One region of the Mesorhizobium sp. ORM8.1 genome, then DNA from elsewhere that is predicted to be linked to it. Evidence: riboswitches for the same ligand, from Rfam matches in the RefSeq annotation. Region 1 holds a riboswitch; the other holds the start of a gene.
The links. Region 1 has a riboswitch for S-adenosylmethionine ahead of metX (homoserine O-acetyltransferase MetX). Riboswitches for the same ligand answer to the same signal wherever they lie in the genome.
Positions count from the first base shown of each region.

Region 1 (15,676 bases):
TACATGGTGTGGGCCGCGTTCATCTATGCCGGCATCGCCTCGTGGCTGAGCTGGCTGGTCGGGCGCCCGCTGATCCGGCTCAACAGCGATCGCTACACCCGCGAAGCCGAGCTGCGCTCATCCATGGTGCGCGTCAACGAGAATGTCGATGCGATTGCGCTCTACCATGGCGAAGCCGATGCCAAGCGAGGGCTCGAAATCGACCTTGGCACTGTGCTGGGCGCCATGCGCCGCATCTTCACCGCCCAGATCAACCTGTCCTGGGTGACCGATACCTATGGCTGGATCACTGTCGTGGCGCCGATCCTGGTCGCCTCCCCGGTCTATTTCGCTGGCGACATCAGTTTCGGCGGGCTGATGATGGCGGTCGGCGCCTTCAACCAGGTGCATTCATCCTTGCGCTGGTTCGTCAACAACATCGGCAGCATCGCCGACTGGCGCGCTACGCTGATGCGTGTCGCCGACTTCCGCATCGCGCTCAATGAAACCGATGTGCTGCATGACAAGGAAAAGCGTATCGAATTCGGCGACAACGCCAATGGCAGCCTGACGTTCGAGACGCTCGAAGTGGCCTCGCCGGACGGCTGCACCAAGCTGGCCGAACAGCATGTCGAAATCCGGCCCGGTGAGCGCGTCATGATCACCGGCGAGCCGGGCGCCGGCAAGACGTTGTTCTTTCGCGCCATCGCCGGGCTGTGGCCGTGGGGCAAGGGACGGATCGGCCTGCCGGCGGGCGAAACTCCGATCTTCGTGCCGCGCGTCCCGTATTTCCCGGCGGGAACGTTGCGCGAGGTGCTTCACCCGAATGGAGCCGCGTCTGCGAGCGATGCCGATTTTCTGGCGGTGCTTGCCGAGGTCGGCCTCGAGCGGCTGTCATCGTCGCTCGACCGTCCGGGGCGCTGGGAGCGTGAGCTCAGCGATGACGAACAGCGCTCGGTCGCCTTCGCCCGACTCGCCTTACGCAAGCCGAAATGGGTGATCATCGACGAAGCGCTGGATGCCTTCGACGGCCCATCGCTGCGACGGGTGCTGTCGATGATGGAGAAGCGTCTGCCGGGGACTGCCATCCTCAATATCGGCCGTGGACTGCACAACAACTATTTCTTCCCGCGCTCCCTCACCATCGTCAAGGACAGCAGCGGCTCGCCGCTCAAGCCGATACGGGTCCGAGCGGGCGCGATCGAACCGCCGCCGCACGTGACGCGCCGCAAGAAAGAAGTCGCCAAGGCTTAAAAGCTGGTGCCGGCTCAGGCTGGTCGGGCGCCGTACTTGCCGCGGAATTCGCCATGGCAATCGCGACGCCAGCGGCGGCCGGCGACATAGCCGCGCAGCAATTGCACCACCGAATAGCCGAGCGCTTTGGACGACCGGTTGGCGAGATAGCCAGAAAATGCCTCCGGCAACCTGCCTTTCAGGGCATCGGCGATGATCTGACGCGTGATCATGTAAGGCGGCACATCGGGATAGCGGTCGGCAATATAGGGGTGCTTGTCGATCAGATTGGCATAGGCCTCGACATAGCCGTTGCGGCGACGGGAGATCGAATTCTCGGAATGGTATTTCTTCCAGTCGATATCTTCGGACAGCATGGCGCCGGCGCGCTGGGAAAAACGCAGCAGCAATTCGAGGTCCTGCATACGCGCGACGTCGCTGTCGTAGCCGCCGATCGCGAGCAGCGATTCATGACGCGCCGTGATCGCCGAGCCGGCGATGAACATGGTCTGTGAAACCAAAGCGCGCTGCAGCGTGCCCTTGTCGAGAAAACCCTGGCGATTGATGCATTTGGTGCTGCGGCCGCCCTTCACCGACAGGAAGGAGCTGATCAGCACCTCGAGCGATGGGTTCCGGTCGAACTGCGCCAGCGTCCGCTCCAGCCGGTCCGGCAAATAGACATCGTCCGAGTCGAGGAAGCTCACCACCGGCGCTCGCGCCCGCTCGATGCCGGCATTGCGCGCGGCATTGGCGCCGCGCCATTTGGCACCGACATAGATCAGCCTTGGATCGCGGATTTCGGCCAGCGCGGCGGCCGTGCCGTCGGTCGAGCCGTCGTCAACCACAATGTGCTCAAAGCGGGTAAGTGTCTGGGCAAGAACGCTTTCCACCGCGCGCACAACTTGGCTGCGCCGGTTATGCGTCGGCGTGATGACCGTGATCAGCGGACCCGCTTCGGTCGTCATCTGGCTCCGCCAGGTCCCGGCGCTTTGGACTGCCGGAAGAATCCGCCGTCGCCCGTTTGCATGCTCCGCCCCCCAAATTGTTTGAAGACGCTAACAAAAAGCACATATCACTGTCACGTGGATGTGTCTTGGCGGGAGGCAGTTTTTCTTCGGACGCGCCGTGAAAGCAACACTGTTGGCTGCCGACAACCGCGCTGGCCCCATTTCGTGATCGCAACGGCTTCATCCGGAATGATGACTTCCGAGGTAATCGACTGGAATACTTCAATCCCGGAGTTTGCTCCCATCAAGCCGGAAGTCGGCATGGAATGAAGGAGCAGATTGATGACCGCTTACGCCGTTGCCCATATGCGTCATGTCACGCCTGGCCGCTGGATGATCGAATATCTGGAAAAGATCGATGCCACCCTGGCCCCGTTCGGCGGCCGCTTCATCGTCCATGGCGGCGAGGTCGAGGTCATCGAAAACGACTGGCCCGGACATCTGATCGTCATTGAATTCCCGGACCGTCAGCATGTGCGGGACTGGTACAATTCGCCGGCCTATCGGGCGATCCTCTCGTTGCGCACCGAAAATTCGAACTCCGGTGTGATCGTCGTTGACGGCGTCGAGCATCCGCACAAGGCTACGGATGTGCTTGGCTAGAACTATACGCTTGCGCAATTCGTGCCGCAGGCTAGCGCTTCAGCAGAAAAACCGCTTGCTGCCCGAAAAAGTTCCAGAACCACCACGGCATCGACAAGCCGATCTTCTGGCCGGCGGCGTCGAGCGCGGTCGCCTTCTCGACCGTCGCGCCAAGCTCCTCGCACAGATTGACGAAGTCGCGGATGGTGCAGAAGTGGATGTTGGGGGTGTCGTACCAGGAATAAGGCAGGTCCTTGGTGACCGGCATCCTGCCCTTGACCAGCAGCGAGAAGCGCACCCGCCAGTGGCCGAAATTAGGGAAGGAGACGATGGCGCGGTTGCCGATCCTGAGCAATTCGTCGAGCACGATCTTAGGGTTGCGGGTCGCCTGCATGGTCTGCGACAGCACGACGAAATCAAAACCCTTGTCGGGATAGAATTTCAGGTCCGTGTCGGCGTCGCCCTGGATGACCGAAAGGCCGCGCGCCACGCATTCGTTGACGCCGCGCTGCGACAATTCCAGCCCGCGGCCGTCGACCTGCTTGGTCTCTTGCAGCAGCTCCAGCAGCAGGCCGTCGCCCGAGCCGACGTCGAGGACGCGCGAGTTCGGCGGGATGAGGTCGGTGACGACCTCGAGATCGACGCGCTGGGCGCGGTTGACGCTCATGGCTTCGCCTCCTGCCTGGCGCATGATCCCGGTCCGAAAAGTCTGCAATTTTTCGGGGTCATGCGCGGAGCCCTCTCGCCCGCGCGGCCGAGCCGATAAAACCGTTGATCGCCGCGAACAGCTCCGGCTCGTCGAGCAGGAATGCGTCGTGGCCGCGATCGGTCTCGATCTCGACGAAGGACACCGAGGCGCCGGCGGCGTTGAGCGCATGCACGACCGAGCGGCTTTCCTCGGTCGGGAACAGCCAGTCGCTGGTGAAGGAGACCAGGCAGAAGCGTGTCCTGGTGCCGGCGAAGGCGTCGGCCAGGCGGCCACCATGGTCGGCGGCGAGATCGAAATAGTCCATCGCCCGGGTCAAATAGAGATAGGAATTGGCGTCGAAACGGTCGACGAAGGTCATGCCCTGGTGGCGCAGATAGCTTTCGATCTGGAAATCGGCGTCGAAGCCGAAGGTCAGCGCCTCGCGGTCCTGCAGGTTGCGGCCGAACTTGCGGTGCAAGGCCGCCTCCGAAAGGTAAGTGATGTGGGCGGCCATGCGGGCGACGGCGAGCCCCTTTTCCGGGCGCTTGCCGAAATCGAGATATTTGCCGCCGTGCCAGTCCGGATCCGCCATCACGGCCTGTCGGCCGACTTCATGGAAGGCGATGTTTTGCGAGGAATGGCGCGCACCGGTGGCGATCGGCAGCGCGCAGAAGACGCGTTCGGAATGACTGGCGGCCCATTCCAGCACCTGCATGCCGCCCATGGAGCCGCCGAGCACGCAAAACAGCTTTTCGATGCCGAAATGGTCGACCAGCATCGCCTGCGCACGCACCATGTCGCGGATGGTGATGATCGGCAGCTCCAGCCCGTAAGGCTTGCCGGTCGTCGGGTTGGTCGACGCAGGACCGGTCGACCCGAGACAGCCGCCGATAACGTTGGAGCAGATGACGAAGAAGCGGTTGGTGTCGATGATCTTGCCGGGGCCGATCAGCACTGCCCACCAGCCCGGCTTGCCGGTCACCGGATTGGTGCTGGCGACATGCTGGTCGCCGGTCAGCGCATGGCAGACGAGGATGGCGTTGGAGCGGGCGTCGTTGAGCGTGCCATAGGTCTGATAGGCGATCTGGAAGGGCGACAGCAGCGTGCCGGCGTCGAGCTGCAGCGGCCTGTCGGGGCCGAACTGCAGTAGCGGGCTCGACGGATGGTCGGCCTCGTCATTGGTTCGTGCAGCGCGCTGAGCGGCCATCGCAGTCCTCGATCCAAGCCGCATCGATCTTTACTGATGCGGTGTCCGGGCCGGCGGACAACAAAAAACCGGCCTGCCTTCGCGAAGCCGGTTTACAGGTTGCAAACGGCCCTTTAGCGAATTGTTTAACGTGGCTGCAAGCCGACCGGCCAAATCACCACGGAAGTGTTGCTGCTCTTCTAGAACCAGCGCCGCGCTTCGTCAACGGCAAGGAGCGGCGGCCTAAGCGCCGGCACTCGACATTCCGGGCCATGGCCTGTATTTCCGCTGCGGCCTCAAGACCTTCTCGACGGATTTGTGACATGAAGCAGGATCAGCCACGTCCGACGCCCCGCGCGGGCATCATGGACATCGAGGCCTACGTGCCCGGCAAGAGCACGGCCCCGGCCGGGGTGACGAAAGTCTATAAACTGTCGTCGAACGAGAACCCGCTCGGGCCCTCGCCGAAGGCGATCGAGGCTGCGCGGCAAGTGGCTGCCAAGCTCGACGTCTATCCTGACGGCTCGGCCCGCCGGCTGCGCGAAGCGATCGGCGAGGTGCATGGCCTCAACCCGGCAAACATCATCTGCTCCAACGGCTCCGACGAGATCCTGGGGCTTTTGGCGCAGATCTATCTCGCGCCCGGAGACGAGGCAGTGTTCACCGAACACGCCTTCGGGGTCTACAAGATCTATATCCAGACGGCGGGCGCCAGGCCGGTGGCGGTCAAGGAAACCGAGGAGCGCGCCGATGTCGACGCGATCCTGGCGGCCGTGACGCCGGCGACGCGGATCGTGTTCCTCGCCAATCCCAACAATCCGACCGGCACGTATTTGCCGTTCAGCGAGGTGCGCCGCCTGCATGCCGGCCTGCCGAAGAACGTGCTTCTGGTGCTCGATGCGGCTTACGCCGAATATGTGCGCCGCAACGACTACGAAGCCGGCATCGAGCTCGCCGGAAGCGCCGAGAACGTGGTGATGACGCGCACCTTCTCCAAACTCGGCCTCGGCGGCGCCCGGGTCGGCTGGATGTACGGTCCGGCGCATATCGTCGATGCGATCAACCGGGTGCGCGGCCCGTTCAATGTCAACGCGACGGCCATCGAGGCCGGCATCGCGTCGATCCGTGATCGCGCCCATGTCGAGCGCAGCGTGCTGCACAACGAGAAATGGCTGGCCTGGCTCAGCGAAGCGCTCACCGCTCTCGGCCTCAGGGTGACGCCCAGCGTCGGCAATTTCCTGCTGATCCACTTCCCCGACGACAAGAAGCATTCCGCCGCGGCCGCCGACGACTATCTCAGCCAGCGTGGCTATATCCTGCGCCGCGTCACCGGCTACGGCTTTCCCAACGCGCTGCGCATGAGCGTCGGCACCGAAGAGGCCAATCGCGGCGTCGTCGACGCGCTGGCGATTTTCCTGAAAAGCTAAAAACACAATGGCATCACCGATGTTCGAGAAAATAGCGCTGGTCGGCATCGGCCTGATCGGCTCGTCGCTCGCACGCGTCATCCGCCGCGAGGGGCTCGCCAACCACATCGCCATCGCGACGCGCAGCGCATCGACGCTCAAGCGCGCCGAGGAGCTTGGCCTTGGCGATTCCTACAGCACCGATGCCAAGGAAGCGGTGGGCGACGCGGATCTCATCATCGTCTCGGTTCCGGTCGGGTCATCCGGCGAGGTCGCCGCGGAGATCGCTCCAGTGCTGAAGCAGGGCGCCATCCTCACCGATGTCGGCTCGACCAAGGCCTCCGTGATCGCGCAGATGCAGCCGCATGTGCCCGATGGCGTGCATTTCATCCCCGGACATCCGCTGGCCGGCACGGAAAAATCCGGACCGGACGCCGGCTTTGCCGATCTCTTCGACAACCGCTGGTGCATCTTCACGCCGGTGCCGGGCACCGACCCCGCCGCGCTCGAGAAGCTGTCGGAATTCTGGCGGCGCTGCGGCTCCAACATCGACACGATGGACCCGCAGCATCACGACATGACCTTGGCCATCGTCTCGCACCTGCCGCATATCATCGCCTACAACATCGTCGGCACGGCGGACGACCTGGAGGCGGTGACCAAGAGCGAAGTCATCAAATACTCCGCCTCCGGTTTTCGCGATTTCACCCGACTGGCGGCCTCCGATCCGACCATGTGGCGCGACGTGTGCCTGCACAACAAGGATGCGATCCTGGAGATGCTGGCGCGCTTTTCGGAAGACCTTGCCTCGCTGCAGCGGGCAATCCGCTGGGGCGATGGCGAAAAACTGTTCGACCTGTTCACCCGCACCCGCGCCGTCCGCCGCTCGATCATCGAGGCCGGCCAGGACATCGACGTGCCGGATTTCGGCCGTCAGGCGGTCGAACACCCCGGTTCAAAAGCTAAGCTTTTCTCTCGTCGCTTCCGACGGCGGCCAGTGCGCGGCCATCATCGCCAGCGTCTCGGCCCGATCCGGTGCGCCGAGACGGCCGCCGAAGCGCAGACATTTGAGCGCTGCGGCGGCGCTGGCGAAACGCAGCGCTTCCTCCATAGGCATGGCTTCGGCAAGGCCGACGGCGAAGGCGCCGTGGAAGACGTCACCGGCCGCGAGCGTGTCCACCGCCTTGACTTTCGGCGCCTCGACATGGCCCACGCCGCCACTTTCCCGGTCATGCCACCAGGTCCCGGCGGCGCCACCGGTCACCGCCACGAAGGCGTCGGTGCGCGATGCGAGATCGGCACAAGCGCTTTGCGGATCGAGCGCATTGCCGCAGACGATGCGGGCGGCGGGCTCGGAAGCAACGATGTGCGAGGCCAAGGGCAAAAGCCGCTCCAGCACCTCGACCGGCGCGGTATCGGCGTCGAGGATTGCTGGGCGGCCGGCGTTTCGCGCTGCGGTCAAGGCAAGCGCCGCGGCGCCCGGCCAGCGGACGTCGACCAGCACGGCGTCGAAGCCGGACAGGTCGGCAAGCGGCAGCGTTTCGGGGTCGGCTTGCGCTTTGCTGTCATAGAATGGAACGATGATGCGCTCGCCATGCGCATCGACCAGGATCGCGGCCAGCGCCGAGCGCGCGCCGGCGATGCGGCGGATGAGGCTGCAGTCGATGCCTTCGGCCTGAATGTCGGCGATCAGCTGGTCGCCGATCAGATCGTCGCCGGCGCTTGCCCAGAGCGAGACGTCGGCGCCGAGACGATGCGCGGCGCAGGCGGCGCTCGTCGCCATGCCGGAAGCGATCTGGACACCGTCGCTGGCGATGAACTTGCCCTGATGCGCGGGAAGCGTGTCGACGCGCAGGATCGTGTCGAGGGTGAAGGCACCGACGCTGAGCAGTCTGACCGGCGCGCGCATCATTGCGTTACTGTTCTTAGTCGGCATGGTCTTGCCCGAAAACCGGTTCCCACTTTTCGGGACCATGCCTAGTCGACCGGCTTGATTTTGCCCAGCGGGATGAAGCCCAGCGAAGCCTTGCCCTTGGTTATTTTCAGCGGCAAAGACGGCTCCTTGCCAAGCATGGCAATGGCCGCAAATCCTTGCTCGATTTCGCTCTTGTGCTCCGGCATGGCGCCGCCAAGGATGGCCGCCACCGCCTTTGGGTCCTTGAGCTTGATCGTTAGATTTGCATCGACGAGGCCTTCGGCATCGACGGAGATCGGTCCCGACACGGTGATACGCGCCGTCCCGGACGACAGGTCCAGCTTGGCGATGTCGACGGTCTGACCGCGCAGACTTTTCGGCGCGGCGGCTATCAATTCTACGCCGTTCTTCAGCGTTGCCTCGCCGCTGCCATCGAGCGCCGGCAGCACACGTCCGCCAATGGCATCCGCATTGATCTCCAGATCGCCGAAGCTGCCGACATACTTGATGTCCTGGCCTATCGGCTGCAGCTGGCCGGCGGCCTTGCCAGCGCTGAACAATTGCACAGGGTCGGTTTCGTCTTGCGGATCGGTTTGACCGGAAAGGCCGTCAGCCTGAAGCGAGACGCTGCTCGGCAGCGGCCACCACACTTTGACGTTTGCCTGTAATTGGTCCCAGTCGATGAAAAGCGGCGGCGTGCCGGGCGCCATCGTCCGCAGCGGGCCGCGCAGGTCGGCGACGGGCGACAAGGGCGAGGTGACATCGGCAACGGCGTTGAAGCGGCCGGTGGAAGCGGCGACTTTCCTGCCGTCATCCTCATAGGCGATGTTGTCGCATGAGACGGTAAAGCTCGTCGGATAGCCGCTGACGGTAAGACTGGCGCAACCGGCGACAATGCCTTGCGTCTTCAGTCTTGCTGAAGCCTGGTCGGCCTCGGTCTTGAGCCGGTCGGCCAGGTAGAACCAGCCGCCGCTATAGATGGCGAAGAGCACGATGATAAATGCGGCAAGCCAGAGCAGCCGGCGGCGGCGTTTGGATGGTCGCTCGTCCCTTGACGTCATGCTGCGGCTCTCGTTAACCCCTCATGTGGCGACTTCATTCTCACGCACAACAAGCGGGAACTGAAGAAGCACCTTACCGGCGCTGTCGTCACTCGAAATGCAATCAGGCTTGGCGATATGGGCGATTTTTGGGTTTTTGGCTATGGGTCGCTGATCTGGCGGCCGGGTTTCGCACATATCGAGACGCGGCGCGCCCGGCTCTACGGCTATCGCCGTTCGCTTTGCGTCTATTCCTTCGTGCATCGCGGCACGCGTGAGCGGCCGGGACTGGTGCTCGGCCTCGACCGCGGCGGCTCCTGCATCGGGCTTGCGTATCGCGTGCCCGGCAATTTGCGCGACGAGGTGCTCTCCTACCTGCGCGACCGCGAACTGGTGACCAGCGTCTATCTCGAACGCATGCTCGATGTCCGGCTGGATGGCGGCGCATCGGGAGAAGGCGGTAAGGTCGAGGCGGTCGCCTACATCGTCGACCGCCAGCACGAGCAATATGCCGGCGCGCTCGATCCCGACGAGGCGGCAAAAGTCGTTCGCGGCGCCGTCGGCCAGTCCGGCAACAATGAGGACTATGTCTTGAGCACGCTCGATCATTTGGAGGCGCTCGGCATCCGCGACCATTGGCTGGAGGAGGTCGGCCGACAGGTCGCGCCTTCGTGAGGCGCATTTCCAGCGAAAAGGATTTCGCCTCCAATGCTCTATCTCTTTGTTTTCACGCAACTCCGGGCGCAAGGCTACGGCGAAGCCGCCGAACCTAACCCCTGCGCACTTTTGCTGGAATTGCTCTGGCCCGATCAAAAAGCAAAACCATGCCTTTGACCTTGGCTGGCCGGGACCTAGCTTAGCGGCAACTCAACGCCCCGAGCTCAACGGAGATCAGTCTTGCAAAAACGCCGCCTCGGTCGCACCGACCTTTCCATCGCGCCGCTGGTCCTGGGCGGCAATGTCTTCGGCTGGACCGCCGACGAGAAAACCTCCTTCGACCTGCTCGACCGCTTTGCCGGAGCCGGTTTCAACGCGGTCGACACGGCCGACGCTTATTCGCGCTGGGTTCCCGGCAACAAGGGCGGCGAATCGGAAACCATCATCGGTAACTGGATGAAAAGCCGCGGCAACCGCGATCAAATCGTGGTCATTACGAAAGTCGGCTCCGATATGGGGCAGGGCAAGAAGGACCTCTCCGCGGCCTATATCGAAAAGGCGGTCGAGCAATCGCTGAAGCGGCTGCAGGTCGATGTCATCGACCTCTATCTGTCGCATTGGCCGGATCCGGCCACGCCTTACGAGGAAACGCTCGGCGCCTATCAGCGCCTGCTCGAAAAGGGCAAGATACGCTACTCCGGCTGCTCCAATCTCGATGCCGGCCAATTGCGCGCCGCGCTCGATGTCGGCAGCCTGCGCAGCCTGCCGCGCTACGAAGTGCTGCAGCCCGAATACAATTTGTACGACCGCGCGTCGCTCGATGGCCCGCTGCTCGATCTGTGCAAGGCGGAGGATATCGGCGTCATCACCTATTTCAGCCTGGCCAAGGGTTTTCTGAGCGGCAAGTACCGCAGCAAGGCCGATCTTGGCCAGAGCGCGCGCGGTTCGGACGTAGCCGGCTATCTCAACGAGCGCGGTATGCGCATCCTGTCGGCGCTCGATGCCGTCGCCGAGCGTCATTCGGCCAAGCAGGCGGAAGTGGCGTTGGCCTGGATCATCGCCCGACCGGGCGTGACAGCGCCGATCGCCAGCGCGACGACACCAGAGCAGATGGACAGCTTGATCCGTGCCGCGTCGCTCAAGCTTTCGTCAGACGATATCGGGGCGCTCGACCGGGCCAGCGCCTAAGGCGTGTCGATCTTCGGGTGAGACCGGCCTGACCCGAATCTCAACACGCCTTGCGCGGTAGGTGCGCGCACAATTGTCCAAGACTGCCGTGATGATTGCCCGTAATTCCTGCCATATAGCGGGGGACGGAGTGCGACATGGCGGCAGGGGTATGGTCCGAGGCCTGGCAGCAATTGTTGGCGCTCATCGTGGCGGCGACTGTCGTCATGGGCAGTCCGGGGCCATCGACCATCAGTGTCACCGCCGTCGGAGCGGCATTCGGCCTGCGTTCCTCGCTGGGTTACGCGTCGGGGCTGGTGCTTGGAACGATCGCCGTGCTGCTGGTGGTGGCTGCCGGCATTGTCGGTATGCTTGCCTCGATGCCTGGGATTGCCACGGTGCTGGCGATCCTCTCGGCGGGCTACATCCTTTATCTCGCTTTCAGAATAGCGACTGCGCCGCCGCTGGCCGAAAGCGGAGGGCAAGCAGCACACCCGACCTTTGCCGGCGGCTTCATGCTCGCCGTCGCCAATCCGAAGGCCTATGTGGCGATTGCCGCTGTCTTTGCCGGCGCCTCGTCGCGAGCGGGCGCGCTGGCTGGTTCCGCCAAGCTGCTGGTACTTGCAGCGATGATCGTTGTCATCCATGCGGCATGGCTGCTCGCCGGAACGGGTTTTGCGCGGTTTCTGCGCCATCCCGTGGCGTCGCGGATCATCAATCTGATCTTCGCCGCGACACTGGTGCTGACGACCGCCTGGGCTGCGCTGCCGTAAGAAAGATCAGGCTTCCACAGCTGCTACGCCAAGCTCCGCCAGCCGCTTCGCCGCCGTCGGCGGCATCGGCGGTGGGTTCGGCGCCTGCGCTGCCTCGACGAGCATCTGATCGCAGGCGGCCTCCGTCTCGCCGACCAGCCGCCGCATGAATTCTTCCTTGTCAAGGCCTGGGGGGATCGGCGGCAGGAAGCGGGCCTTGATGGTGCCGGGGTAGCGCAAGAACTTGCGGCGCGGCCAGTAGAGGCCGGCGACATGGGCAACCGGGACCACGGGTACGCCCAATTGCGCATAAATCTCGACGATGCCGTATTTGTAAGATGGCTCCGCGCCTGGCGGGCGGCGGGTACCCTCCGGATAGATGATGAGCTGGCGCGGATTGCGCGCCATCTCCTCCTTGGTGGCATTGACGACGGCTTTCAGTGCTTTCGAGCGGCTGCCGCGATCGACCGGGATCATGCGCATCTTCAAGATGTACCAGCCGAAGAACGGGATCCAGGTCAGCTCGCGCTTGAGGATGTAGAGCGGATCCTCGAGATAGGGATAGAAGGCGATCGCATCCCAGAAGGACTGGTGCTTCGGCGCCAGGATGAAGGAGCCTTCGGGCAGATTCTCGACCCCGGTGATGTCGTTCTTGGTGAACGCCATCTTGTCGTAGAGCCACATCGAGGTGCGCGACCAGAATTTCGGCACGAACCAGGCGCGGTGGCGCGGCGACAGGAAATAGTAGGGCGTCCAGACGATCATCTGGACGATCAGGTTGAGATAGAAGACGAAGTTGAACGCCAGCGAGCGGATAATGAGCATACGGGAAAGGCCCGGTGATGAGGTGTGCGTTGGTTACACCAAGCAGCAGCAAAAGGAAACGGCGGGCAGTCGCAACACGCCGTCAAAGCGATCGCGCCAACCGCTGCTTCAGGCGCGGCGCGGCGAAGTCGAGGAAGGCGCGCAGCTTCACCGGCAGCCGGCCCTGGCCGGCATGCACCAGGCTGACCGGCCAGGGCGGCGGCTCGAACGGCTCGAGCACCACTTGCAGCGCTCCGGCGCGCACGGAGGCATCGGCCTGGTAAGACAACACCCTGGTCAGGCCCAGGCCGGCAATCGCGGCGTCGATCGCCGCTTCGGCCGTGTTGACCTGCAGCCGCGAGCGGACAGGCACCACAATTTCCGACTTGCCCGCGCCGAAGGTCCAGGTGGCCGGAGACGCAAGCCCTTCGAACGTGACGCAGTCGTGGCCGGCAAGGTCCTGCGGCCTTGTCGGCACTCCGCGTCCGGCAAGATAGGTCGGGTTCGCGCAAATGATGCGGCGGATCGAACCGACGCGCATCGCGACCATCGCCGAGTCCGGCAATTCGCCGATGCGCACCGCGAGATCGATATGCTCCTCGACCAGCTGGGTGAGCCGGTCGGACAAGGTCAGGCGGATATCCACCTCGGGATAGGCGGCAAGGAAGTCGGTGACGACAGGCAGAACATGCAGGCGGCCGAAGACGACCGGCGCGGTGACGACCAGTTCGCCGGTGGGGTTCAGATACTCGCCGGCAGCGGCGCGCTCGGCCTCGCCGACATCTTCAAGGATACGGCGGCAGGCGGCGAGATAGGACTGGCCGGCGTCGGTCAGGCTCAGGCGTCGCGTCGAACGGTTGAGCAGGCGCGTCTTCAGATGCTTTTCCAGCTCGGAGAGCCTGCGGCTGACGGTTGCCAGCGGCATGCCGGCGCGTCGCGCCGCGGCCGAAAGGCTGCCGGCCTCCACCGTGGCGACGAACAGGGACATGGCATCAAGGCGATCCATTATTCTTCCGAAATCTGGAAGGATGAATTGCAAATATGCTCTCTACATCCGTTTTCCGGAAGAGGCTATCTGATGTGCGAGCCTGCAAGAGGAACGCCGCCATGAATGGCTTCACCAGCGATGTCGCCTTCACGCCGACCATCAAGGCGATCCAGGCGCGCAAGGGATCGCGCGACTCCTATGCCCGCGTCGAGCAGCGTGGCGGCTGGCGCGCGACGATCACGCCGGATCTCGCCGCCTTCATCGAGGCGCAGACCAGCGTTTTCCTGGCGACGGCCAATGCCGACGGACAACCTTACATCCAGCATAGGGGTGGCCCGGCCGGGTTCCTCAAGGTTCTGGACGAGCACACGATCGGCTTTGCCGATTTCTCCGGCAACCGGCAGTTCATCACCCAGGGCAATCTGGAAGATAACGACCAGGCCTTCCTGTTCCTGATCGACTACATGATGCGGCAGCGCATCAAGATCTGGGGCAAGGCGCGTGTCGTCGACAACGATCCGGAGCAGACGGCTAGACTGATGCCCGAGAATTACAAGGCGCGGCCGGAGCAGACGATCCTGTTCACCGTCTCGGCCTGGGACGCCAATTGTCCGCAGCATATCCCGCAGCGCTTCGAGGCGGCCGATGTCGCGGCGGCGCTTGCCGAACGCGATCGGCGCATTGCAAGCCTCGAGCAGGAGGTCGCTCGCCTGCGTGACAGCAAGCCTATGGGGTGATTTGGCCGGGCTTCCCGCTGTTGACCGAGGAGGCTTCCGCCAGTGTCAGGCCATCGGGCGTCGGATGCAGCGGCAGGAAGCCGCGCGCTAACGACAGCACATATTTGCTATACTCGGTAAGCAGCACGCGCAACGCTTCCGGCTTGGTCAGCCAGCCGCCATTGCCGAGATTGGTGTTGACCACCGGGTAGGGCTCGATCCGCGCGCCATGCAGCAGCCGGCTCATCTCGAGCAGGCTGCGCGGCATGTGGTAATTGTTGGTGACGATGATGATGCTGCCATAGGAGTGGCTTTCGACCCATTTGGCGCTCTCCTCGGCATTGCCGATGGTGTCGAGCGCGGCGCGATCGATGTCGACGCAGCACGAGAACAGCTGCTTGTCGCCACCCATCGCCACCTGCAGTTGGTGGCGGCTGGCAGAGGGTGAACGCCGCTGATCAGCAGCCGCTTGCCCTTGCCGGATGCCAAAAGGTCCATCGCCGCGTCCAGCCGCGACTGGCCGCCGGTCAGCACGATGATGGCATCGGCCTTGGCCGGATCGACCGGGGTCGCCATGTGGCTCACCTTGTCGGCAAACCATCCGAAGCCACCGGCAAACAGCACCAGTATGACGAGGACGACAAATCCGCAGAAACGCAGCGCAAGCCTCAAACGGCCGGGCTTGGCCGGAGTGGCGGCGCGCGCAAGCACCGCCGGCATCCGTCCAGCTGTCCCGGTCGAGTCCCGCGCGTCCATCATCCTATGGTTAATCCTGAAATGCGGCCGTTGATAGATGAGACGGCGCACTTTGCGTTACGGCATTTGCCCAAGCCGTGATCGTTGTCTGATTGGTATATAACGCCTTGCGCTGACTTGCGGTTGGAGTTCATGGGTCAGCCCCCATCCGGCTGGCGAACGTCGATGTCGCTGAGATAGGCGACCACGGTCACATGCGAGGTTGCCGCCGTCAGCACACCGATCACCACCACCATCAGACCGACGCCGAGATAGCCGGCGGAGCCGATGGCGAAATTGCCGAACAGCGCGGTCGCCTGGTCGGCCTCTGGCGTTGCCATGTTGCGCGACGACCACCAGGAAAAGACGATGAAGACGGCGATCGCGAGCGCCCCGCCGGCGGCGGCGCCCTTCATGCCGGTGACCAGGAAATGCCAGCGGAATTCGCGCGCGATGAAGCGGGCCTCGGCGCCGACGAAATGCAGCACCTCGATGATATGGCCGTTGCCGGCCATGGCGCCGCGCGTGGCGAACACCACCGTCAGGACGGTCGCCGACAGCATCAAAGCCAGCACGGCGACGCCGATCGTCACCGTCGTATGCGCCATGGCGACCAGCCGGTCGACCCAGGTGCGGTGATCGTCGAGCGCGGCACTTGGGATTTTCGGCGTGATCGCGGCACGGATCGCGGCAAAATCCGGTGGGCTGGCCTCGTCGATGGTGACGATGATCAGGCGCGGCACCGGCAGTTCGTCGATGTTGAGACCGCTGCCCAGCCAGGGTTCCAGAAGCCGCGCGGTTGCGTCGCGATCGATGATCTT
Region 1 is NZ_CM132600.1:4,642,708-4,658,383, forward strand. Features, by position in the region: gene ACVDG8_RS23375 (ABC transporter ATP-binding protein/permease) at 1-1,233, shown strand, start outside; gene ACVDG8_RS23380 (glycosyltransferase family 2 protein) at 1,248-2,177, opposite strand; gene ACVDG8_RS23385 (DUF1330 domain-containing protein) at 2,502-2,822, shown strand; gene metW (methionine biosynthesis protein MetW) at 2,854-3,468, opposite strand; gene metX (homoserine O-acetyltransferase MetX) at 3,527-4,696, opposite strand; SAM riboswitch at 4,790-4,867, opposite strand; gene hisC (histidinol-phosphate transaminase) at 4,999-6,102, shown strand; partial or broken gene ACVDG8_RS23405 (prephenate/arogenate dehydrogenase family protein) at 6,110-7,033, shown strand; gene ACVDG8_RS23410 (sugar kinase) at 7,037-7,990, opposite strand; gene ACVDG8_RS23415 (DUF2125 domain-containing protein) at 8,059-9,057, opposite strand; gene ACVDG8_RS23420 (gamma-glutamylcyclotransferase) at 9,175-9,711, shown strand; gene ACVDG8_RS23425 (hypothetical protein) at 9,745-9,870, shown strand; gene ACVDG8_RS23430 (aldo/keto reductase) at 9,934-10,881, shown strand; gene ACVDG8_RS23435 (LysE family translocator) at 11,019-11,633, shown strand; gene ACVDG8_RS23440 (lysophospholipid acyltransferase family protein) at 11,640-12,437, opposite strand; gene ACVDG8_RS23445 (LysR family transcriptional regulator) at 12,520-13,422, opposite strand; gene ACVDG8_RS23450 (pyridoxamine 5'-phosphate oxidase family protein) at 13,524-14,141, shown strand; partial or broken gene ACVDG8_RS23455 (YdcF family protein) at 14,131-14,879, opposite strand; gene ACVDG8_RS23460 (cell division protein FtsX) at 15,014-15,676, opposite strand, start outside.

Region 2 (15,676 bases), 1.6 Mb from region 1:
ATGGCCGCGTCACCTTCGGCGAAACGCACCTGTTCGTCGGCACCGGCTATATCGTCTCGGTCAGGCACGGTCCGTCGACCTCCTACGCTGCGGTGCGCCAGCACTGGGAAAGCTGCCCGCACTCGCTGGCCAAGGGTGAGGATTTCGTCCTCTACGCCATCCTGGATTTCATCGTCGACAACTACATGCCGGTGCTGGAGCAGATCGAGGACGAGGTCGAGGCGATCGAGGACAAGGTTCTGCTGAAGCCGATGACCGGCCCGGATATCGAGCGGCTCTACATGTTGCGCCGCGATCTTCTAAGGCTGCGTAACGCCGCCGTACCCCTTGTCGAGGTCTGCCGCCGGCTGACCAGCGCCGAGCTGCTGCAAATCCATGCCGCCATGCATCCGCTGTTTCGCGACGTGACCGATCACATCCGCACCGTGCAGGAGAAAATCGACAGTCTGCGCGAGGTGCTGGCCTTCGCTTTCGAAGCCAGCCTGCTGGTCGGCCAGAGCCAGGAGACGGCGATCTCCAAGAAGCTCGCATCCTGGGCCGCAATCCTGGCGGTGCCAACGGCCTTCGCCGGCATCTACGGCATGAACTTCTCGGACATGCCGGAGCTGAAGATGGAATATGGCTATCCCATCATTCTGCTGGTGATGGCCTCGATCTGCTCGTTCTTGTACTGGCGGTTCAAGAAGAATGGGTGGCTGTGAAGGGAAGGGAATAGGGGAGTAAGGGTTGCCGAGTCTGTAATTGACGGGACAGCGCTAGCCGACCACGTTCTACTGCCCTACTGCCCTACTGCCCTACTGCCCTACTGCCCTACTGCCCTACTGCCCTACTGCCTTACCTGTTCCGCCGTCTATCCGCCGCCGGCTGGAACGCCACGCGGGAATGGTACTTGCAGTACGGGCCGGTTTCGGCTGATTCATTGCCGCAGAAGCTGAAATCCTCCGACAGCGGATCGCCGTTCGGCCATTTGCAGGTGCGCTCGCTCAGTTCGACGAGCTGCAGGTTCCGCGAAATCGGCACGACGACGTTCTCGACCGGACGGATGTAGTGGCGCGCTACGGGCTCGGCGTCGAATTGTATCTGCAGCGCCGTTGCGCCGACGGAAGCTGTCACATGGCCATGGCGCGAGGCGCTGGCCGCGCGGGCCACCGATTTCTGCATCGAGGCGCCCTGCACCGTCTTTTTCTGCCGCGCCGGGGCGGCCGTCGCGCGGCCGCGGCCCGACAGTTTCAGGCGATGGACCTTGCCGATGACGGCATTGCGGCTCACTCCGCCCAACTGCGCGGCAATCTGGCTGGCGCTCAGACCCTCCGACCACAATTTCCTGAGAAGTTCGACCCGCTCGTCAGTCCAGTTCATGAGACCGCGCTCCTGTGAGGCGTACGGCAGTCAGAATCCTTTCCCGCCCCGGCTCTCGCCGGGCAAACGACACCACATGTACCGGGTGATTAGGTCCGCCGCACGAAATCTAGTTATTTCTCGACTACAATTACCTTATGCGCTGACTCGGTGACAAGAGTCCCCAGGGCAACACGAATCGGTTTTTTCGGTTTTCCCCAACTTGCCGGCCGCTGATGAGCCGGCGTGCCGTCGGGGGGCCTTGCCGCGCGCTTCTGCGCGACGTTTTCGTTGACTTCATGGCCGAAAAACATCATAAGCCGCAAAGGCCGCCGCATTGGCGGCTTTTTTGATTTCCGGTTCCGGAGACGCATATAATGAGCGGTTCGGCGCTTTACGAGACCTTTGCTCGCGCACCCCTGGCTTTCGACCATGGGGAAGGGACTTGGCTGGTCACCGACAAGGGCGAGCGATATCTCGACTTTGCCGGCGGCATTGCCGTCAATTCGCTGGGCCATAGCCATCCGCATCTGGTCGCCGCATTGACCGAGCAGGCCGCCAAGCTCTGGCATGTCTCCAATCTTTATGAGATTCCTGAGCAGCGTCGTCTGGGCGAGCGGCTGGTCAATGCCACCTTCGCTGACAAGGTGTTCTTCACCAATTCCGGCGCCGAGGCGCTGGAATGCGCCATCAAAACGGCCAGGCGCTATCATTTCGTCAAGGGCCAGCCCGAGCGCTTCCGCATCATCACCTTCGAGGGCGCCTTCCACGGCCGCACGCTGGCGACGATCGCCGCCGGCGGTCAGTACAAATATCTCGAAGGCTTCGGCCCGAAGGTCGAGGGTTTCGACCAGGTGGGCTACGACGATATCGATGCCGCCGAGAAGGCGATCACGCCAGAGACCGCGGCGATCCTGATCGAGCCGGTGCAGGGTGAGGGCGGCATCCGTCCGGTGCCGACGCAGTCGTTGAAGCGGCTGCGCCAGCTCTGCGACCAGCACGGCCTGCTTTTGATCTTCGACGAGGTCCAGTGCGGCATCGGCCGTACCGGCAAGCTCTTCGCGCATGAATGGACCGGTGTGACGCCCGACATCATGGCGATCGCCAAGGGGATCGGCGGCGGCTTCCCGATGGGCGCCTGCCTTGCCACCGACGAGGCTGTGATCGGTATGACTTCGGGCGTGCACGGCACCACCTTCGGCGGCAACCCGCTGGCGATGGCGGTCGGCAACGCAGTGCTCGACGTGGTGCTGGCCGAAGGCTTCCTCGAGGACGTGCAGCGCAAGGCGCTGCTTTTGAAGCAGGGCCTGGCCGGGGTTGCCGACGAATTTCCCGATGTCATCGAGGACATAAGGGGGATTGGCCTGATGCTCGGCCTGAAATGCGCCATGCCCAACACCAAGGTGAACATGGCGCTGCGCGACCAGCACCTGCTCGCGGTGCCTGCCGGCGACAATGTCATCCGCCTGCTGCCGCCGCTCACCGTCACCGACGAAGAAATCGGCGAGGCGCTGAGGCGCATCCGAGGTGGCGCCAAGGGCCTGACCGACGCGATCGCGGCCGAAGCCGCCAAGTAATTTCTGGAAACCCCGCCGATGAGTGTTCGCCACTTCACCGATCTATCCGCCGTTTCCGCGGGCGACCTGCGCGTCATGCTCGACGACGCGGTGGCGCGAAAGACCAGGCTCAAGGCCGGCGAGCGTTCGAAACCGCTCGAAGGCAAGGTGCTGGCCATGATCTTCGACAAGCCGTCGACGCGCACGCGCGTGTCCTTCGATGTCGGCATGCGCCAGCTCGGCGGCGAGACGATCATGCTGACCGGCACCGAGATGCAGCTCGGCCGCTCCGAAACCATTGCCGACACCGCCAAGGTGCTGTCGCGCTATGTCGACGCCATCATGATCCGCACCACCTCGCATGAGCGGCTGCTGGAGCTGACCGAAAACGCCACCGTGCCGGTCATCAACGGGCTGACCGACGACACCCATCCGTGCCAGCTGATGGCCGACATCATGACCTACGAGGAGCATCGCGGTCCGGTGGCCGGCAAGACCTTCGCCTGGACCGGCGACGGCAACAACGTGCTGCATTCGCTGCTGGAGGCGTCGGCGCGTTTCCGTTTCGACGTTAATGTCGCGGTGCCGGAGGGCAGCGAGCCGTTCGAGAAATATGTCGACTGGTCGAAGGCCAATGGCGGCAAGGTCAGGTTCTCCCGCTCGGCCGAAGAAGCCGTCGACCAGGCGGATTGCGTCGTCACCGACAGCTGGGTGTCGATGGGCCAGGAGCATCGCGCCCGCGGTCATAACGTCTTCCTGCCCTATCAGGTCAATGCGGCACTCATGGCCAAGGCCAAGCCCGACGCTTTGTTCATGCACTGCCTGCCGGCGCATCGCGGCGAGGAGGTCACCGACGAGGTGATCGACGGGCCGCATTCGGTGGTCTTCGACGAGGCCGAGAACAGGCTCCACGCCCAGAAAGCGGTGCTCGCCTGGTGCCTGGGCGCTTGATCCAAGGCGATCGATACGGGGGATATCCCGACTTGATCCGGGGATATGTGATGCCTATTTGCGGGCCATCACGTAAATTGAACGCGCTTCGACGCATGCGGCCCGCTGGCCGGCATGGTTGCGCCCCGGAGTATTGTTATGTTGGAAACCCGTACCTTGGCTGAGCATCATCAACCCCAACTCGGTGAATTCGGCTTCGCCGGCGACGATCATGTCGTGCCTTACGAGGTCGCGCCGCTCGACGTGCGCGGTCGCACCGTGCAGCTCGGGCCGATGCTCGACGCTATTTTGAGCCGCCACGATTACCCCGAACCGGTTGCCCGGCTTCTGGCCGAGGCCTGTGTGCTGACGGTCCTGCTTGGCACCTCGCTGAAGTTCGAGGGCAAGTTCATCCTGCAGACCCGCACCGATGGGCCGGTCGACATGCTGGTGGCGGATTTCTCCACCCCGCATGCGTTGCGCGCTTATGCGCGCTTCGACGCCGACAGGCTGCAGGCGCTGATTGCCGCGGGCGAGACCTCGCAGCAGACATTGCTCGGCAACGGCGTGCTGGCGCTGACCATCGATCAGGGCGAACACACGCAGCGTTATCAGGGCATCGTCCAGCTCGACGGCGAGACGCTGGAAGACGCGGCGCGCACCTATTTCCGCCAGTCGGAGCAGATTCCGACCGAGCTCAGGATGTCGGTCGCCAAGCTGGTGACGCCTGGCCCTGGCGGCGCTCGCGAACAGTGGCGTGCCGGCGGCATCCTGGCGCAGTTCCTGCCACAGGCGCCGGAGCGTATGCGGGTGCCGGATATTTCGGGCGGCGATGGCGATCCGCGCGACGTTACCGATCAACCGGCCGACAATTCCTGGCAGGAATTGCTGGCGCTGCTCGGTACCATCGAGCCGACCGAACTGATCGACCCGACAGTGGGCGCCGAACGGCTGCTCTATCGGCTGTTCCATGAACATGGCGTGCGCGTCTTCCGTAGCGTGCCGGTCGCCGACCAGTGCTCCTGCTCGCGCGAGAAGATCGTCGGCATCCTCGCAGGATTTTCGGCTGAGGAGATCAAGGACTCGACCGAGGATGGCGGCATCCACGTCGCCTGCGAGTTCTGCTCGACGCAGTACGACTTCGATCCGGCGGAGTTCGCCAAGTAACGACTTCTCCTTCTCCCCGTTCACGGGGAGAAGGTGTCACGAAGTGACGGATGAGGGGCAGCGCTGACCTTGAAGAAGACTGCTCCGACACCTCAACGCTGTCGCCGACTTTGAACATAATCTCGAAAACTCAGCGCTGCCCCTCATTGTCCTGCCGGACATGTCTCCCCGTAAACGGCGAGAAAGAGGCTAATTCACCGTCCGCCTCGTCCCGGGCAGGTCGAGCGAGAAGGCCGGAATGGCGATGTCGAACACCTCGCCGCGGCCGTTGCGCATCGTGTAGTGGCCGACCATGATGCCGGACGGCGTCGGGAGCGGGCAGCCTGAGGTGTATTGATAGCTGTCGCCGGGATTGAGCTCCGGCTGGTCGCCGACGACGCCGGCGCCGCGCACTTCCTCGACGCGGCCCTGGCCGTCGGTGATGTGCCAGTAGCGCGACAGAAGCTGCACGAAATCGTCGGAGCGGTTGTCGATCGTCACCTGATAGCCCCAGACATAGCGGTTCTCGGAGGGATCGGAACGATCCTCCAGGTAGAACGGCCTGACCAGCACTTCGATGTTGCGCGTCACGGCGCGATACATGGGCTACTCCGTTGGCGCCGCAGGGGAACATTTACTGCACTTCGCGGTTCTCACGCGAGATACCGGCCGTCCTGCCACGCTTCAAGCGCAGGTGCCGAAAAACAATGTCATTTAAGTGACACATGACAATGTTGGTGTGCACAAACTTTGCCGGGCGACTCGGGCGCTCTGTCGACTGATGAAACGGCCTCGCGGGGCCTTTCGGGAGTGACCAGATCTCGATGGAACTCACTATCGCAGCCGCCCTAGCTTCGTCAGCCCTTCTTCTATCCAATCTCGCCAGCATCGTGCTTGCGTCGTCGCGGCTGAAACCGCGACGTGTCATTCCACCGCCGGCCGGCGCGCGTCCGCCTGTGTCGATCGTCGTGCCGTCGCGCGGCGTCGAACCGTTCACCGAGGAAACCTTGCAGCGGTCCTTCTCGCTCGACTGGCCACGCTATGAGCTGATCTTCTGTGTCGCCCATGCCGAAGACCCGGTGGTCAAGCTCATCGACGCAGCGATCGCGCGCTACTCGCAAGTTCCGGCGCGGCTGTTGATCGGCGACGACAGGATCAGCGCCAATCCCAAGCTCAACAATTGCGTCAAGGGTTGGCAGGCGGCGCGGCACAATTGGGTCATTCTCGCCGATTCCAACGTGCTGATGCCGAAGGACTATGTTCAGCATTTGATGGCGGCATGGCGCCCGGACACTGGTCTTGTCTGCTCGACGCCGGTCGGTTCGCGGCCGGGCGGCTTCTGGGCCGAAGTCGAATGCGCTTTCCTCAACACGCTGCAGGCGCGCTGGCAATATGCCGGCGAGGCGCTTGGTCTCGGCTTCGCCCAGGGCAAGAGCATGCTGTGGAACAAGCCGATGCTCGACGCCAGCGGCGGCATCCAGTCTTTGGCCGCCGAGATCGCCGAGGACGCTGCGGCCACCAAGCTGGTCAACGGGCTTGGCCTCAATGTTAACCTTGTCGCTTCGCCTTTCGAGCAGCCCCTCGGCCAGCGCACGCTTGCCGAAATCTGGTCGCGCCAGACGCGCTGGGCGCGGCTGCGCCGGGTCACCTTTCCGTTGTTCTTCGCGCCCGAGATATTCACCGGCGCCGCGATACCGTTGCTTTTTGCGCTGATCGCGGCTGCAAGCGCCGGCGTCAGCCTGCCGACCACCGCGCTTTGCGTCCTCGTCATCGCCTATCTGCCGGAGTGTCTGCTGGCCTGGTCGAAGGACTGGTATCTGTCGCGGCGCAGCGTCACCGCGATGATCGTACGCGACGCAATGCTCCCGGCGATCTGGGCGCGCGGCTGGCTGGGGGCGCCGTCGAATGGCGCGGCAACGCCATGACCATCCGTACCCGGGAAATGACGGAGCTTGACGAGATCGCCTGAGCCAACCCAGGCAATCTCCAGCGGTCGTTGCGAAGTTTACTTTGCCGCCTTCAGCGCCTGCTCGACGTCTTCGAGCAGATCGTCCGTATCCTCCAGGCCAACCGAAAGCCTGAGCGTGCCCGGCCCGATGCCGAGCTCGGCACGCGCCTCGTCGCTGAGGTTCTTGTGCGTCGTCGTTGCCGGATGGGTGATCAGGCTCTTGGCGTCGCCGAGGTTGTTGGAGATCAGGACGATGTCGAGCGCGTTCTGGAAGGCAAAGGCGGCCTGCTTGCCGCCCTTGACATCAAGGCAGATCAGCGTCGAGCCGCCCGCCATCTGCTTCCTGACGATATCGGCCTGCGGGTGGTCGGCGCGGCCTGGATAGATGACGCGGGCGATCTGCGACTGCCCGGCCAGGAAATCCGCGATCTTACCGGCGCTTTCCGTCTGCTGGCGCACGCGCACCGGCAGCGTCTCCAGGCCTTTTAGCAGCGTCCAGGCGTTGAAGGGCGACAGGCTCGGGCCGGTGTGGCGGAAATAGTCGTGCAAATTCTCGTCGATCCACTTCTTGTCCGACAGGATGATGCCGCCGAGACAGCGCCCCTGGCCGTCGATGTGCTTGGTCGCCGAATAGACGACGATATGCGCGCCAAGCTGCAACGGCTTCTGCTGCAGAGGCGTGGCGAAGACATTGTCGACGACAAGCCGCGCGCCGATCGAGTTGGCAAGCGAAGCGACAGCGGCGATGTCGACCACTTCCAGTGTCGGATTGGTCGGGCTTTCCAGGAAGAACAGCTTGGTGTTCGGCCTCACCGCCTTTTCCCAATTGGCGGTATCGGTGCCGTCGACCAGCGTCGCCTCGATGCCGTAGCGAGGCGCCAGCGTCTCGACCACCCAGCGGCATGAGCCGAACAGCGCGCGCGCCGCCACGATATGGTCGCCGGCCTTGGCGCTGCACAGAAGTGCCGCCGTCACCGCTGCCATGCCGGAAGCGGTGGCGCGGGCATCCTCCGCACCCTCTAGCGCGCACATGCGCTTTTCGAACATGTCGACCGTCGGGTTGGCGTAGCGCGAATAGATGAAGCCGGGCTCCTCGCCCTTGAAACGGGCTTCGGCGGCTTGCGCCGTCTCATAGACATAGCCTTGGGTGAGATACATCGCCTCGGACGTCTCGCCGAATTGGGAACGAAGGGTTCCGCCATGCACGAGTGCCGTCTGAGGCTTCCAGTTACGCTTCTTGGTGCTCATAGCCCTGCTTCCAGACACAAAAAAACCGGCCGCGAAAGTCGCAACCGGTCCATACGGCCTTGCGGCCAACGGTCCTTTAGCGACTTGTTTAACGTGGCTGCAAGCCGACCGGCCAAATCACCACGGGATAACGACCCTTTAGACCCGCGCCGCGCTTGCGTCAATTGCCGGCTTCATTAAGAGGTTTGTACCAGGCAGGTTCCGCAAAAGCGTCCAGTGGTTTTGCGGCAAGAACCTGCCCCAAAGAGATCCGCCTTAACGGAGCCCGCCTTTGCGGCAGACAGGCATTCTTCCCGATCAGGATATCGCGGCGCTGTTTGAGGCAGGCACGCTGAAGTCGCCTCGCGCGCTCGACGCCGACCAGGTCCAGCCGGCCAGCCTCGATCTGCGGCTCGGCGAAAAAGCCTTTCGCGTGCGCGCCTCCTTCCTGCCAGGCCCCGATCATCTTGTGGTCGACAAGCTCGACCGGCTGAAGCTGCACGAGATCGACCTTGCCGAGGGCGCGGTGCTGGAAACGGGCTGCGTCTACATCGTGCCGCTGCTTGAAAGCCTGGCCTTGCCGGCGCATGTGTCGGCTTCGGCCAATCCGAAGAGCTCGACCGGACGGCTCGACATCTTCACCCGCGTCATGACCGACCGTGGCCACGAGTTCGACAAGATCGCGGCCGGCTACCACGGTCCGCTCTATCTCGAAGTCAGCCCGCGCACCTTTCCGATCATCGCGCGCGCCGGCTCGCGCCTGTCGCAGATACGCTTCCGCACCGGACATGCGGTGCTGACGGAAAATGAGCTGCGCGATCTCCACCGGGCCGAGATGCTGGTCGCCACCGAGCCGCCCAATATCTCCGGCGGCGGTATCGCGCTGTCGATCGATCTCGACGGCGACAAGGACGGTCTTGTCGGTTATCGCGGCAAGCATCACACCGGTCTCGTCGATGTCGACAAGCGCGCCGCCCAGGATGTCGTCGATTTTTGGGAGCCGATCTACAAGAGCGGCGCCGGCGAGCTGGTGCTGGATCCGGACGAATTCTACATCCTGGTCAGCCGCGAGGCGGTGCATGTGCCGCCGCTCTACGCCGCCGAGATGACGCCCTTCGATCCGCTGGTCGGCGAGTTCCGCGTCCACTATGCCGGCTTCTTCGACCCGGGTTTCGGCCACTCGGCCTCCGGCGGAACCGGCAGTCGGGCGGTGCTCGAAGTGCGCAGCCACGAGGTGCCCTTCATCCTCGACCACGGCCAGATCGTCGGCCGCCTGGTCTACGAGCACATGCTGAAGCGCCCGCAAGCGCTCTACGGCAGCGATCTCGGCTCCAACTACCAGGCGCAGGGCCTGAAGCTCTCCAAGCATTTCCGCGCCGCACGTTGAGGCTGAGGTGGCACCTCTTACCTTCTCCCACAGGGGGAGAAGGGGAAGCCGGCGCTACAACGCCTTCACCGCCACCTTTGCCGGTTTTTCGATCTCGAGCGGGTTGCGCAGCGGCAGGCCGAAATCCTGCGCTTCGATCTCGAATGTATCGCCAGCCTCGGTCCGGACGCCATCGGCGAAGGACAGCGTCGCGGTGCCGAACATGTGCACATGCACGTCGCCCGGCTGGCGGAAGGCCGAATATTTGAAGTGATGATGCTCGAGATTGGCGATGGTGTGCGACATGTTCGCTTCGCCCGACAGGAAGGGCTTTTCCCAAAGCAGATTGCCGTCGCGCCAGATGCGCGATGCGCCGCGGATGTCGGCCGGCAGGTCGCCGATCAGGATTTCCGGGCCGAACGAGGCGTTGCGCAGCTTGGAATGGGCAAGGAACAGATAGTTCACCCGCTCCGTCACGTGGTCGGAAAATTCGTTCGACAGCGTGAAGCCGACGCGGAACGGCGCGCCGTCATCGCCGATGACGTAGATGCCGGCGATCTCCGGTTCCTCGCCGCCATCCTGCGCGAAAGCCGGCGACATCAAGGGTGCGCCGGGCGCCACGGCCATCGTGCCGTTGCCTTTGTAGAACCATTCCGGCTGCACGCCGACCTGTCCCTTGGCCGGCTTGCCGCCTTCGAGCCCCATGCGGAACATCTTCATGGAATCGGTGAGTTGTTCCTCGCCGTCGTTGAGCTTCTTGTGCATGGAATCGCGCGTGGCGGCGGATCCCAGATGCGTGAGGCCGGTGCCGGTGAGATGCAGGTGCGCGGGATCCGGGTGGTTGATCGGCGACACCAGCCGGCCCTTCTTGTAGGTGGCGTCGAGATCGACCGCCTCGCCATAGCCTTTGCGCTCGATCAACGCCTCAAGGCCGACACCGGTGCGCGCGGCCTCCATCGCCAGCGAATAGACGCTGCGCGCGCCGTTGATGATCCTGGTCTTGCCGCCGCCATTGCGGGCAACGACGCGGATCGTCTCGGCGTCGTCGAGGATCTGGGAGATCAGCATGTTTGCAATCCTCTCTCATCTTGCGTGTGGCCGGCTGCCTTGCGGGCAAACCCTGACCGGCGCGGCATGGAGAAACCCACGCCACGGTTGAAATTCGTCGTCCGGATTGCGCTCGCGAACCTGTTCCTCTCGGGACTTATTGGCGCCGCCTGGCAGCTTCGCGATCTGGAACCCGTATGCCTCCTTAAATCCGCATCAGGCGTTTTGGATGGAGCATGATCTTTTCCGAAAACCGGCATCCACTTTTCGGGATCATGCTCTAGGCCTTGTTCTTGTTGTAGACGTCGAAGATGACGGCGCCGAGCAGCACCAGGCCTTTCACCACCTGCTGCCAGTCGACATTGACGCCCATGATCGACATGCCGTTGTTCATTACGCCCATGATGAAGCCGCCGACCACCGCGCCAATGACCTGGCCGACACCGCCCATGGCCGAGGCGCCGCCGATGAAGACGGCCGCGATCACGTCGAGCTCCGAGCCCAGACCCGCCGCAGGCACGGCCTGACCGAGGCGCGCCGCGATGATCAGGCCGCCAAGCGCCGACAGCACGCCCATGTTGATGAAGACGAACAGCGTCAGCCGTTCGGTGTTGATGCCCGAAAGCTGCGCCGCCTTGGGGTTGCCGCCCATGGCGTAGATGCGCCGGCCGATGGTCATGCGCTTGGTGACGAAGACGAACAGCGAGATCAGCACGCCCATGACGAGCAGCACCACCGGCAGGCCCCGGTAGCTGGCAAACTCATAAACCAGGAACAGCGCCAGCGCGCTGGCGACCAAGGTCTTGATGACGAACAGCGGGAAGGGTTCGGCCTCATAGCCATGGCGCTCGCGCTTGCGCCGGGTGCGGACCCCGAAATAGGCATAGGCCAGCACCGCGATCAGGCCGAGCACGATCGTCGTCATGTGCAGCGTCAGGCCGCTGCCCAGGATGGTCTTGCCGGCGGCGTTGACCGTCGGCGGGATCAGCGTCAGCGGACCGATCACGTCAGGAATGAAGCCGGAACTCAGCGCCTTGAAGTCATCCGGAAGTGGCCCCACCGAGGATCCGCCGCCGAGCAGCGCCTGGCAGATGCCGCGGAAGATCAGCATTCCGGCCAGCGTCACGATGAAGCTTGGTATCCGGTGGTAGGCGATCCAGTAGCCTTGCGCCGCGCCGATCAGGCCGCCGACGATCAGGCAGACGATCGAAACCACCAGCGGATTGCTGAGCGGTCCGAGCTGCCAGATGACCATCATGTTTGCCGCCAGCGCGCCGATGAAACCGGCGACCGATCCGACGCTGAGGTCGATATAGCCGGAGACGATGACCAAGAGCATGCCGAGCGCCATCACGATGATGAAGGAGTTCTGCTGCACCAGATTGCTGAGGTTGACCGGCTTGAACAGCGTTCCCGACGTGGTGAACTGGAAGAACAGCATGATGACGATCAGCGCGATGATCAGGCCGTATTCACGCAAATTCGTCGCCAGCGCCGAGACGGCGATGCGAGGGCGCTGTTCTAATGCGGCGTCGCCCTGCGGGACGGGGGCGCTTTCGGTGCTCATGCTGCTTTTCCTTCTCCCCGAACGATGGCGCGCATTATTTTTTCCTGGCTTGCGTCCGCCGCCGGCATTTCGCCGACGATGCGCCCTTCGTTCATGACGTAGATGCGGTCGGTGATGCCGAGCAATTCCGGCATTTCCGACGAGATGACCACGATCGCCTTACCTTCCGAGGCAAGACGCGCGATGATCGTGTAGATTTCATATTTGGCGCCGACATCGATGCCGCGTGTCGGCTCGTCGAGGATAAGCACGTCCGGGTCGGCGAACAGCCATTTCGACAGCACCACCTTTTGCTGGTTGCCGCCCGAAAGATTGCCGGTCAGCTGATAGACGCTGGACGCTCGGATATTGGTCTTCTTGCGATAGTCGTTGGCAACCGCGAGCTCGCGCAAATCGTCGATCACGCTGTGGCGCGACACGCCGCCTAGGTTGGCCAGCGTGATGTTGTGCTTGATGTGGTCGATGAGATTGAGACCGTAGGTTTTGCGGTCCTCGGTCACGTAGGCGATGCCTTGCTGGACCGCCTTGCTCACGGATGAGACATCGACCGGCTTGCCCTTGAGCAGCACTTCGCCGGTGATGCGGCGACCATAGGTGCGGCCGAACAGGCTCATGGCGAATTCGGTGCGGCCGGCGCCCATCAGCCCGGCAATGCCGACCACTTCGCCCTTGCGCACGTTGATATCGATGCCCTTGATCACCTGCCGGTCGGCATGGAGCGGGTGATAGACCGACCAGTTCTTCACCTCGAACACGACTTCACCGATCTTCGGCTCGCGCGGCGGATAACGGTCGTCGAGCGAGCGGCCGACCATCGAGGTGATGATGCGGTCTTCCGAAATGTCCTTTTTTGCCAGCGTCTCGATGGTGCGCCCGTCACGGATGACCGTCACCTTGTCGGCGACCCGGTTGATCTCGTTCAGCTTGTGCGAGATCAGGATCGAGGTCATCCCCTGCCGCTTGAATTCGAGCAAAAGGTCGAGCAGCGCCTGGCTGTCCTTTTCGCTGAGCGACGCCGTCGGCTCGTCGAGGATCAAAAGCTTGACGTCCTTGCTCAGCGCCTTGGCGATCTCGACCAGCTGCTGCTTGCCGACGCCGATGTTGGTGATCAGCGTCTTCGGATCCTCCTTGAGGCCCACTTTCTTCAACAGGGCGCTGGTGCGCGCCTCGTTGGCGTTCCAGTCGATGACGCCGTATCGGGCGTGCTCGTTGCCGAGGAAAATGTTTTCAGCGATCGACAGCATCGGCACCAGCGCAAGCTCCTGGTGGATGATGACGATGCCCTTGTGTTCGCTGTCCTGGATGCCCTTGAACTGGCATTCCTGGCCTTGAAAGATGATCTGGCCGTCATAAGTGCCGACGGGATAGACGCCGGACAGCACCTTCATCAGCGTCGATTTGCCGGCGCCATTCTCACCGACCACGGCGTGGATCTCGCCCTCCTCGACGCTGAGGTTGACGTTCGACAGCGCCTTCACGCCGGGAAACGTCTTGGTGATGTCACGCATCTCCAAAATCGTCGTCATCAGGGCAAGCTCCTCCTAGAGTTTCTTGTTTTATGCAATTCCGGACGGAAAACCGCTACGCACTTTTCCGGAATTGCTCTAGGCCGGCAAAAACATACCGGGGTCGCTTGTGAACGGAAAGGGGTCCTGCGTTGCGCAGGACCCCTGGCTTTATGACCGGGATTACTTCAGGTCATCGGCCTTGATGTAGCCGGAGTCGACAACCAGCTTCTGGTAGTTCGACTTGTCGACCTCATGCGGCGTCAGCAGGATCGAGGGAACGACCTTGACGTCGTTGTTGTAGGTCTTGGTGTCGAGGCCGTCCGGCTTGCCGCCCGACAGCACCTTGTCGACCAGACCGACAGTGGCCTTGGCCAGGTCGCGGGTGTCCTTGAACACGGTCGAGTACTGTTCGCCGCTGATGATCAGCTTGACCGAAGCGGTCTCGGCGTCCTGGCCGGTCACGATCGGCCAGGGCTGAGCGGCGGTGCCGTAGCCAACAGCGCGCAGCGAGGCGGTAATGCCGCGCGACAGGCCGTCATAGGGCGACAGAACGCCATCGACGCGGCTGCCGTCCGAGTAGTTGGCCGACAGGAGGTTGTCCATGCGCGCCTGGGCGGTAGCTGCCAGCCAGCGTAGCGTGCCGACCTTGTCCATGCCGGTCTGGCCGGACTTGATCTTGATCGAGCCGTCGTCGATCAGCGGCTGCAGGACGGAGATGGCGCCATTGTAGAAGAAGAAGGCGTTGTTGTCGTCGGGCGAACCGCCGAACAGCTCGACGTTCCACGGCTTGGTGTTCGGGAAACGCTCCTTGAGCCCCTTGACCAGCGAATTGGCCTGGATCACGCCGACGCCGAAATTGTCGAAGGTGGTGTAGTAGTCGACATTGGCGGTCTTCTTGATCAGGCGGTCATAGGCGACGACGACGACGCCGGCGTCGGCGGCCTTCTGCAGCGCATCCGACAAAGTGGTGCCGTCGATCGAGGCGATGATCAGCGCCTTCGGGCCCTTGGTGATTTCGTTTTCCAGCTGGCTGAGCTGGTTCGGGATGTCGTCCTGCGCATATTGCAGGTCGACCGTGTAGCCGAGCGCTTCGAGCTGGGACTTGACGGCGTCGCCGTCATTGATCCAGCGCTGCGAGGTCTTGGTCGGCATCAGCACGCCGACAAGGCCCTTGTCGGCGGCATGCGCCGAGTAAGTCATGGCGGCGACGCCAAGGGCCGCTACGGCGGCCAGTGTCTTGATAATTTTCACGTAACTCTCCCTGGTTGATGGACGCGACACCTCGGGGCTTCGCGGGCCGCGCAGTCGAACAGGAGCGCAGGCGCGCCACTGTCAGCCTATCGATCTCCGGTATCCTCCCAATCGGCCCTGAACCGATGATTTCAATCGATACGATTTTCCTCGTCGTCGACTGACACGGCTCAGGACAGGCGGAGGTTGTGTCCCTTTGACATAACTGTCAAATGCGATCTTTGCTGGTTGCTATACCGGAACTGTTATAGCTTATGGCGAAGTGACAATCTGGCGGAGCAGGCTCGAAATCATGGCGGCATTGCGCGATCCTGAAGGGATTTCAGGCAGTTACGAGAAACTGCCGGGGAACAGCGAAACGCTTCTGCGCAGCGGCTTGAGCCTTCGCCACATGCGCATGATCGCAGCACTTGACGATCACGGGCGGGTGAGTGCCGCCGCGCAGGTCATGAACATCTCGCAGCCGGCCGCCTCGCGCATGATCGGCGAGATGGAAGCGGTGCTCGACGTGAAGCTGTGCGAGCGGCTGCCGCGCGGCGTCACATTGACCCCTTACGGCCAGGCGCTCGCCAGGCGCGCTCGCTCCATTCTGCTTGAGATGCGCGAGGCCGATCGCGAGATTTCCGAGCTCAAGTCCGGCAAGGGCGGCTCGGTATTCCTCGGCGCGGTGACGGCGCCGGCGATCGAGCTGGCGGTGCCGGCGATCCGCGAGATCCGCCGCATCTATCCGCGCATCGAGATCACCATGCAGGTCGAGACCTCGAATGTGCTGGCCCGCGAACTGATCGCGTC
Region 2 is NZ_CM132600.1:2,998,513-3,014,188, reverse strand. Features, by position in the region: gene ACVDG8_RS15295 (magnesium and cobalt transport protein CorA) at 1-701, shown strand, start outside; gene ACVDG8_RS15290 (GcrA family cell cycle regulator) at 835-1,359, opposite strand; gene ACVDG8_RS15285 (acetylornithine transaminase) at 1,716-2,915, shown strand; gene argF (ornithine carbamoyltransferase) at 2,934-3,845, shown strand; gene ACVDG8_RS15275 (Hsp33 family molecular chaperone) at 3,984-4,991, shown strand; gene apaG (Co2+/Mg2+ efflux protein ApaG) at 5,181-5,573, opposite strand; partial or broken gene ACVDG8_RS15265 (ceramide glucosyltransferase) at 5,795-6,939, shown strand; gene ACVDG8_RS15260 (O-succinylhomoserine sulfhydrylase) at 6,976-8,166, opposite strand; SAM riboswitch at 8,223-8,300, opposite strand; gene ACVDG8_RS15255 (2'-deoxycytidine 5'-triphosphate deaminase) at 8,438-9,532, shown strand; gene araD1 (AraD1 family protein) at 9,587-10,579, opposite strand; gene mmsB (multiple monosaccharide ABC transporter permease) at 10,839-12,125, opposite strand; gene mmsA (multiple monosaccharide ABC transporter ATP-binding protein) at 12,122-13,654, opposite strand; gene chvE (multiple monosaccharide ABC transporter substrate-binding protein) at 13,814-14,884, opposite strand; gene ACVDG8_RS15230 (LysR family transcriptional regulator) at 15,177-15,676, shown strand, end outside.
Region 2: linked by a shared signal. The riboswitch ahead of ACVDG8_RS15260 (O-succinylhomoserine sulfhydrylase) and the one ahead of metX (homoserine O-acetyltransferase MetX) in region 1 are both predicted to bind S-adenosylmethionine.